3 regions of the Lysinibacillus sp. LK3 genome follow, and region 3 is predicted to be linked to each of the others. Evidence: riboswitches for the same ligand, from Rfam matches in the RefSeq annotation. Region 3 holds a riboswitch; each other region holds the start of a gene.
The links. Region 3 has a riboswitch for S-adenosylmethionine ahead of VK91_RS12830 (O-acetylhomoserine aminocarboxypropyltransferase/cysteine synthase family protein). Riboswitches for the same ligand answer to the same signal wherever they lie in the genome.
Positions count from the first base shown of each region.

Region 1: linked by a shared signal. The riboswitch ahead of VK91_RS01510 (YezD family protein) and the one ahead of VK91_RS12830 (O-acetylhomoserine aminocarboxypropyltransferase/cysteine synthase family protein) in region 3 are both predicted to bind S-adenosylmethionine.
Region 2: linked by a shared signal. The riboswitch ahead of VK91_RS15390 (cyclase family protein) and the one ahead of VK91_RS12830 (O-acetylhomoserine aminocarboxypropyltransferase/cysteine synthase family protein) in region 3 are both predicted to bind S-adenosylmethionine.

Region 1 covers NZ_LDUJ01000001.1:320,215-323,497, reverse strand. The annotation lists gene VK91_RS01520 (VOC family protein) at 282-1,067, opposite strand; gene VK91_RS01515 (flavin reductase family protein) at 1,217-1,702, shown strand; gene VK91_RS01510 (YezD family protein) at 1,793-1,948, opposite strand; SAM riboswitch class I at 2,019-2,114, opposite strand; gene VK91_RS01505 (DUF418 domain-containing protein) at 2,285-3,283, opposite strand, start outside.
Region 2 covers NZ_LDUJ01000021.1:81,652-84,934, reverse strand. The annotation lists gene VK91_RS15400 (helix-turn-helix domain-containing protein) at 1-933, shown strand, start outside; gene VK91_RS15395 (hypothetical protein) at 1,054-1,452, shown strand; SAM riboswitch class I at 1,534-1,639, shown strand; gene VK91_RS15390 (cyclase family protein) at 1,729-2,466, shown strand; gene VK91_RS15385 (DedA family protein) at 2,497-3,093, opposite strand; gene VK91_RS15380 (Cof-type HAD-IIB family hydrolase) at 3,155-3,283, opposite strand, start outside.
Region 3 covers NZ_LDUJ01000017.1:62,535-65,817, reverse strand. The annotation lists gene VK91_RS12835 (hypothetical protein) at 1-268, opposite strand, end outside; gene VK91_RS12830 (O-acetylhomoserine aminocarboxypropyltransferase/cysteine synthase family protein) at 599-1,900, opposite strand; SAM riboswitch class I at 2,016-2,129, opposite strand; gene VK91_RS12825 (glycerol-3-phosphate acyltransferase) at 2,285-2,917, shown strand; gene VK91_RS12820 (DASS family sodium-coupled anion symporter) at 3,113-3,283, shown strand, end outside.

The DNA.
Region 1 (3,283 bases), on a different contig from region 3:
AGGTGAGGAGGTGATTTCGCTCCAGGGTCTCCTCTGTAACGCTAAATCCACAGGAAAGCAAGTAGCCAGCACCAGAAATTCTATTGATGGTTTTGTTTTTCAATACTTATGTAAAAAGGCGGAAGCAAAAGTGTTTCAGCCCATAAAAATACCGAGCTATCCACTAAAACGCTTACGAAGTGTTTCGGAATAGTTCGGTTTTTCTAGTTATCATGTTTGTTAATTTAAAGATTATTCGGCTTAATGAAGGTCCCAGTTAGTTATGGCCCAGCCTTTTCTCCTTATCGATTTATCCAATAAAAAGCACCAGGGCAAACTAAAGTTTCCTTTGTTCGTTTAGGATCCTTTAATGTAACACCAAATGGTCCCTCTTTGACATGACCAAGTGTCATTGTCATCGCGCTCTCTTCCTCATAGAAATCTAAGCGCATATTCGGTAGCTGTAGTGACAAATACTGCTCATATTGCGTAGGCACTGGTAGCTGTAACACCTCTTGCCACAGCTTAACTGTTGCCTGCATGTCCTTGACGTAGAATTGGACGGATTCCATCGTTATAGCCTGTTTGACATCAATGGCACCACTTGCCTTTAATTGAACCAAACGTTCTTCATCTTCCTCCGCCCATTCAATCAAAAATGGAAAATCAATTGGCAGATCTGGCTTACCAAAATGCAGTAGCTTCCATTCTACCACAGTGCCATCTGGTCTTGTTCTGCTACATGCATCTGGTCCATATACTTCATAGCCCAATGCTCGCAAGCGTCGACCCTCTTCCTCAATATTTTTTGTGCGCAGAGCAATTCGAGAAAATCCCTGGCGCTCTTGATCACGTTTAAACGTATAATGTAGGGAATATGGGTATTGTGCCGCTTGCTCAAATAAATCACGATCATAGATAGCAATTTGTTCAATATAGCTTAAGCCAAAGTAGCTTAACGTATTATAAGTCCCCCACATCGTGTGCTGCCCACCATTCACTGTATGGACATTTCGTTTATTGAAGAAAACCTTTATATTTTCTGGTGATTCCACTTGATGAACCAAATGATCAAAATATAAAGTCATGGCCATTCCCCTTTCTTTCCCCATTACCTTTACCTGTATGTTTGATTAGTTTAAAATTTACTCAAGAAAAGGAGTTACTAGTAGGATATGAAAAAAAGTTTCGTTTACCTACAAACTCCGTTCACTAATTTCATAAAGAGGTGATTTGAATGACAGATTTAGTAGCTGCTTTTAAATTGGCATTAGGTAATTATCCTACAGGTGTAACAGTTGTCACGACATGTCATGACACAAAACCGATTGGCTTAACCGTCAATTCCTTTGCATCTGTTTCAATCGACCCGCTCCTTATTTTATGGTCACTCGATAAAAAATCTCAGCTCCATCCTTATTTCACGACTGCGCCAAATTTTGCGGTCAATATTTTAGCGAGTGATCAAGAGCATTTATGTACACTATTTGCCAGTAAAATCCCTGATCGCTTTGCACAAGCAAAATGGTCAACTTCCTCTTTAGGACTACCGATTTTACATGATACAGCAGCTAATTTACAATGTAAAACATTTCAGCAAATCGATGCTGGCGACCATACCATTTTTATTGGGCAGGTCGTAGACATTACAAATGCTCAAAAAGAGCCTTTGCTTTATCATCGCCGTCATATCGGTCCCATACCAAAAAGCTTTTATAGCTAGCCTTTACACAAAAAAAGAGCCACTTGTAAGCACAGGAAATCCTTCATGCTTATAGGTGGCCGTTTGACATAAGTTCTACTGAAAACATTGTTATTTTTTCTGCGGAAATCTCTGCTTTTCAAGCCTATTAATTTGCACAATCACACCATCTTGAATCGTAATATGCACTTCACCAAATTCAAGATTTTGAATCGCCTTCGCAATTGCCTCTAGTTTCTTATCATCTACTTTTACTGACTGAGCCATACGATACACCCCTTCTTTTTTATCCTTATTGTTCATAAAGAGGCCAACGCATCAAACTGATTGATAGCCCCTCCTATCTCTCAGACACCATCTGTTGGATTTGGCACCTGTTGTTCGGTTGCCGAGGCTTCATTGGGCCAAGTCCCTCCACCTCTCTTGATAAGAGTACTGCGTTTCTTGAAAATAATTCTATAATTCTGCTATAGGAATGTCAATACAAAATATTAGAAAACCTAGTTGAATACTATGCAATATGTCGTTTAGATTAAAAGACTCCCTATACCTAAAGTATTTTATGCCTAGTCAGTGAGAAATAGATGGCAATCCATTAATTTATTACAAGCTCCATTTCCTCATCATGAATTCAAGTGGGCCTCGATGATGTTTAGTCCTCCACCATACAGAAACAACGACACATCCTAAAAAATAACAGCAGGCATACAGCATGGAAAAAGCAAGTGTTTGGTTCTCCAGCTTTTGGCAAATAATTAGTATTCCAATGCCTATAACAACATGGCCAACATAATGCGTTAAAGACATTTGTCCTGTTAATATGAAAGATTGAATAACTTTATTTTTACATGTCTCTACAAGATAGATGGAGCCAACAATGATGACAATAGCCGAAGCCGAATTAGATAGGACATACATCATATTCGGTGGAATCGGTCCTGTATCAAATAAATACAATGCACTCTCTACATCTAATAAATGAATGGTTGTCATCTTAATGAATAACGTTGAACAAGTCTCAGTCATGATGACTAACAATAAACCTATCACCAGTAAGTTTTTTCTTAATGTATGATTTGTTAAATCTAATGTGCCCATTACCATACCTATCAGAAAGAAGCAAATCCAGGGGAATAGTGGATGATAGCCATTAAACATCAAATTTCTTATAAATCCTGCTGGTGTCCAAAAATCAAGATACTCTAGTAGTACATATGTTGGATGCCAACCAGCAAGGTAACTAAATTGAATTTGAAGCCATTGTGAAAGGATAAGGATGGCACCGATTATGAAGATCATCATTTTCTTGGATTGGGCAATCAACCAAGCAGCAACAAACATATACACGCCATAATAATGTAAGATATCTCCTGTCCAGCCGATTGCATATAATATTATCCCTATCGTAAATAACAAAAGCGCCCTCTTCCACAAAGTAAGTCGATTTTGACGAAGAAGGATTGAGTCCTTACTCTCTCTAGCCTGACGAGTCATTAAGGCTGTCCCTATCCCTGCTAGCATGACAAATACGGCCGAAGCACGTCCCTCGAAAAGATGTTGGAAGGCAATTAACCATGTTGAACCATTCGTTGTAGAACCTGT
Region 2 (3,283 bases), on a different contig from region 3:
AAAGCTAAGCAATTATTAATGACAACAAATGATCGAGTATTTGAAATTAGCCAGTCTGTCGGATTTAATAATGAGTATTATTTCAATCGTCGTTTTAAAGAACATATTGGCATCTCTCCAGGACAATATCGAAGAAATCAAAGCAGCCATATACGTGTATTTGCACCATTCTTAGAAGATTTCTTTGTTGCGCTTGGGATTACGCCAATTGCTCAATTCAGTCATTCAAAATGGGGGAAACAAGACTATTTAGGTCTACAGAAAGTGCCAGATATCGATGTACAAAATAGAGAAATGGATCGACTCTTTTACTATAAGCCAACTTTAATTATGTTAGATTCTGGTGTAGAGCGTTGGGAATCCTTTCAGCACTTAGATGAAGTAGCCCCCGTCTGCCATCTTTCACACCCTGGAGAGAATTGGCAATCTACTTTATTTAAAATTGCAGATCTAACAGGAAAAACCTCCTTGATGCAAGACGTAATCCTACAATATGAAGATAAAGTACAACAAGCAAAAGGAATTCTTAGCAAATCTGTTTATGGGCAAAGTGTAGCATTTCTCCGTATTTCAGCCATTGGCATTACTCTATACGCGGGTCCTGAATGTGGCTATACGGGCCCCATTTTATATCGTGACTTAGGTTTAATGCCACATTCACTAGTATGGAGTATTCCGCACAATCAACGTAAAGCACAACTGACATTTGCTCAATTGTTGCAATTAGATGCTGATCATTTATTTATTACCTTTGATAAACAACATTCCATTTATGAAAATGAGGAACGTGCTATTTTAAAAACTCCTACTTGGAAAAACCTAGCTGCCGTTAAAAGCAACTGTGTCTATGAAGTAGACTTTTTAACATGGATGAATTATGGCATTTTATCACATAGTAAAAAAATTGATGATGTCTTGAATGTACTTGGCTAAAAGGAAGCTTACTTTAGCTTCCTTTTTCAATGATTAGGACAAACATTGCACTGCTAATAACACCGAAAGCCGTTTTGCTACATAAGATAGGATATCAGTTATAGGATAGGAGGAATGACCTTGTATTACAATCCTTATCCGTATTTTGTGCATCCCTATCATTATCCAACATCGCCTATCGCTAATCATTTTGCCATTAGACCCTTTTCGCAACATCTAGCAATGCCGACCAATAATCCTTTTCCACCTGTCGATACACACAAATTAAAAGCTTCAGCATCACGGATAAAGGCGATGATGCAGCAAGCCCAATTACTTACGGATAAAATAGATAGCTCCCAACAATTCGCACATGATTTAATGAATGCTGCTCAACTTTCAAATAAAACAGAGGTTGAAAAATTAATCACATCAACAGGCATTACGATGAAATTTGAAACAAACTATACACCAGACAGTTTTAGAATACGTCTTATTGATAATGATTGTTGTGGAGTCACCTTAAATTTGAATTGGTGAAAATTCCTAGTGAACTTGTAAACTATAAAAAACTATGCTAAAGTGTTTGTATTGTTATTTCTGAAAATTCTTATATTACTTTTCTTATCAAGAGAGACGGAGGGATTGGCCCGATGAAGTCTCAGCAACCAGCTAACAGTATGGTGCTAATTCCAATTGGCAAAATGATCAGCCTTGAAGATGAGAAGAAGAACTACCGTTGTTGCAGCAGGAGTCCTCTTCTATTAGGGGACTCCTTTTTATTTACAACTATTTTTACAGAAAGCAGGGAAATCAATGTCTAATGAACTTTTACAAGCATTGCAATTATTAAAATCGAAACAGTGGGTTGACTTAACACATACATTCGGCCCTAATTCACCACATTTTTTTATGTTTGAGGACGCTAAATTTGAAACGTTATTTTCTCATAAGGACGGTTTCTTCGCTCAACAATTCACGTTCCCTGGTCAATATGGCACACATATCGACCCACCCATTCATTTTGTGCGAGATACTCGCTACTTAGAAGAATTAGAACTAAAAGAGCTTGTTCTTCCCCTTGTTGTTATTGATAAATCACAAGAGGCTGCGAGCAACCATGATTTTTCATTAAGTGTTGAAGATATTCTTGATTTTGAGGACAAGCATGGAGAAATTGAAGCAGGAACATTTGTAGCATTACGCACAGATTGGAGTAAGCGCTGGCCAGATAAAGAGGCTTTCAGTAATAAGGATGCAGATGGACATAACCATATCCCTGGCTGGGGTTTAGAAGCTTTACAGTTTTTACTAAAAGAACGCAAGGTAAGCGCAATTGGTCATGAAACTTTCGATACGGACTCTGCTGCTGATTTTCGTAAAAATGGCAAGCTAGATGGCGAATATTTTGTGCTTGACCAAGACACCTATCAAATTGAGCTAATGACGAATTTGGACAAGCTACCTGCGAAAGGCGCTATCATCTTCAATATCGTACCTAAGCCAGAAAAAGCATCTGGCTTCCCTGTGCGCTCATTTGCTATTTTGCCATAACATAAAAGTCGGTATAGCGTATACCGACTTTTATGTTTGTCCATTTCTTTTTTTGAATAAAAAGTAAGCAATGAGCATCCCTACAATAAATAAAAGGATAAGATAGATACTATAATGAGTCAGATAGTATCCAACAAATCGCCATTTCTCTCCAAGCATCTTTCCTAATGATATAAATGTGAACGTCCAGATAAATGCCCCTGTATAGGCAAAAAGCGCAAACTTTCTATAAGGATAATTATTAATAGCCGCAATATATGCTGTCAAATGGCGTACCCCGGGGATAAAATAGCCAATTAATAATAGGGTAGGTCCTATTTTTGTAAACATCTTTTTCGTAAAGTCAATTTTTTGCTCTGTAATATGAATTTTAGGGCCATATTTCTGCAATAACGGTAAGCCAAAACGATAACCAATATAATAGCTTAAGGTAATGCCTCCAACCGCACCAATCATTGCACTGACTAAAGCAGGAATATGTTCAAGACTTTCTCGGTAAACACTATAGCCTACATAAGTTAGAAACACCTCATCAGGAAGTGGCACCCCTACAATACCTCCAATTAGAATCACGATAATTCCAAAGTATCCGTAATGTTCAATTAGAGACTGCACGTGATGTGCCATAAATCATCCCACCTAAAATTTATTAAAATCTACCTGCTATATATAGTGTAGCCTCAGCGCTCTAAATGACTTGAAGCTGACGTAAAGCAAAATTGATACCGCCATCTGTAGATGTCTTTGTAACAAAATTCGCAACACTTTTTAGAGCTTTACTACCATTTCCCATGGCAATTCCTACTCCTACATATTC
Region 3 (3,283 bases):
TACCATACTTCAAGTAAAACTCTGTCGCAGGAAGTGAGATATGGCTCACACCGTACTGTTCATATGCCTCAAATACTTCCTTTACAGTAAAGTCCTTTTCAGTAAAAACATGTTCTTGAAATGCTGTATGACCAAATACTTCCTGCCATTTTCTTTCGACTGATGTAAGAAGGTGTTGAATGGATTTATTGTTGACAAATACATGCCCTTCATTTAGCTCATATATTAGATAGGATACAATGTTTTGCGCACTATAGATGTTACCCATTTTAAACACTCCTTTATCATCAGTTTTTGGGAAGAGTAGTCACTGGCTAGGCAACTACTCTTCTATATATTCAAAAGTGGGGGAGCACTTATGAAACATTTACCTTTTAAAAAAAATTTTCGTACTGTTAACTTATTTCCTAGTATATAACATGGATTTAACAAAGTCAATAATACATATAAAATTACTTGGTATTATTTTTTATAAGGTTCTGATAATTAACGGATGCAGTAATAGATTGATGTAGCAACGTTTAACGCATTACCAAATGAGGCTAATCGAATGAGAAAATACGTTAACGTCACAACATCTTACCATTTTCTTTAAACTTTAAGCTTCTACTGTTTGTTCAGTTGTTGTAGCCTGTGTAATGGCTTGATCTAAATCAGCAATAATATCCTCTACTGCCTCTAAACCGATGGATAAGCGAATGAGCGACTCGGTTACACCAGCTTGAACTAATTCGTCTGCTGATAGTTGCTGATGAGTAGTGGAAGCTGGATGAATAATTAATGACTTTGCATCACCTACATTTGCTACATGTGAAAATAATTTCACGCTATCAATAAGCTTTCGCCCAGCTTCTCGTCCACCCTTTATGCCAAATGTAAGCACTGAACCGAAGCCATTTCTTAAATATTTTTTTGCTAACTCATGTGTCGGAAAATCTTCTAGGCCATTATAATTTACATACTCCACAAATGGGTGGTTTTGTAAATACTCAGCCACTGCCAATGCATTTTCGTTGTGTTTAGGGATACGCAGATGAAGCGTTTCTAACCCTTGCAATAAATTAAAAGCAGCATCAGCACTTAATGTTGGACCAAAATCACGTAATAATTGTACACGTAGCTTTGTAGCAAAGGCAGCAGAAGCTGTATCAATTCCATAACGTAGACCATGGTAAGAGGCATCTGGTTCAGTAAAACCAGGGAATCGACCGCTAGTCCAATCAAACTTACCAGCGTCTACAACAACGCCCCCTAAAGTTGTACCATGACCTCCTATCCATTTAGTTGCTGAATGAACTACAACATCTGCGCCGTATTCAATAGGTGTAGAACCGTAAGGAGAAGCGAACGTGCTGTCAATAATTAATGGTAGCCCATTATCATGTGCAATTTTAGCTACTGCCTCAATATCTAAAACCTTTAAACTTGGATTACCATAAACCTCTGCAAAAACAGCTTTTGTTTTATCAGTAATCGCTGCTTTGAAATTCTCTGGGTTTGTTTCATCTACAAAAATTGTTTTAATACCATAGTTTGGTAATGTGTTAGCGAATAAATTATACGTACCACCATATAAAGAACTAGCTGCTACTATCTCATCACCAGCTCCAGCTAGATTTAAAATGGAAAATGCGATAGCTGCTGCACCAGATGAAAGTGCTACTGCTGCTGTTCCACCTTCCAATAAAGCCACACGTTTTTCAAACACATCAACTGTTGGATTGGTAATTCGTGTGTAAATGTTCCCTGCTTCCTCTAAGGCAAAAAGACGTTGCGCATGAGCAGTGTCTTTAAATACGAAAGCAGTTGAGCGATAGACTGGAACTGTGCGAGATCCCGTCACTGGGTCTGGCTCTTGACCACCATGCAACAGCAATGTTTCTGGTTTAAAATTTGTCATTGTGTACCTCCAAATGGTTATTTTTTTACGATGGTACCGGAGATGAGGAGGATTTTCTGTAGAAAACAAAAACCCTCTTCAGCTAAGAAGAGGGTTGCGGTTGCAAGTTTTCCTCCCCTTATCTGCCAGATCCAAGTAAGAATCTGTAGGAATTAGCACCTTAGTAAGCTCATTGCTTACTGGTTGCCGGGCATCATAGGGCCTATCCCTCCGCCGCTCTTGATAAGAGTATGAGATTCAATTTCCATCGTTGTTACACAGTATAAACATAGAGTTTTTTTCTGTCAACATGTAAATTTTATTTTTTCCGAAACTTCTGTCTGCTCTTATACGTAATATGAACGCATACACTATTTTAGAAAAAATTTTGAGAGGAGTATTTTTATGGTAAAGGCCGTGATCATTTTTCTTATGATTGGCTATATAATAGGCTGTATTCACGGCTCTAAAGTGGCTCAATTTTTATCGGGGGTTGATTTAAAAAAGGCTGGCCACGGTAATGCTGGTGCCTCTAATGCCACTCTTTCCCTTGGCTGGAAGTATGGCGTTTTAGTAGCCCTCATCGATATAGGCAAAGGCGTTGTCGCTATTATAGGTGCACATTTTTATCTAGCGGACGCTATTCATTTAACAGAAGAACAAATTTGGCTGCTTACTTATATTATGGCTGCTGGGGTTATTTTAGGTCATAATTTCCCCTTCTACATGGGCTTCAACGGCGGGAAAGGAACGGCCTCCATCATTGGTATTTTACTTGCTGTTGATTGGAAGATTGGTTTATTTGCACTTATTTTATTTGTTATTTTATCCTTTGCAACAAATTATTTAATTGTAGGTGTTCTAGAATTTTATCTCGTGTTTTGTACAGCAACTTATTTATGGATTCCTGGCATTGGCCCAACCATTATAGCTCTTCTTCTTTTTGGCATAGCCATCATCCTGCACCTCGAAAATATTAAACGATTAGTCAATGGAACAGAGCCTAAAGTAACTTCTGCCTTTAAGAAAAAGAAATAATATTTAATGGATATTTTTGTATTTTTTGTGACCGTTTTTTTTCTCTTTATCTACTCATATTGCTGTAAAAAACACCATTTTCACATAGATTTTTTTCTACAATAAAATAGACATATTCTTATCTCAATAAAACATTATACAGGCCGATGTTATGGATAATAATCGTCATTTTTATCGTAGAAAGGATGAGAAAATATGTCTTCACCAAAGCAAGCAGCTACAAAACTTAATTTAAAGCCACTATGGATTGGCTTGGCATTCGCGTTACTAATCATTATTACCTTTTTACCTAACAATGGTGATTTACCTATAGCTGGGCAACGAGCTTTAGCCATTTTAGCTTTTGCAGTCATCCTTTGGGTTACA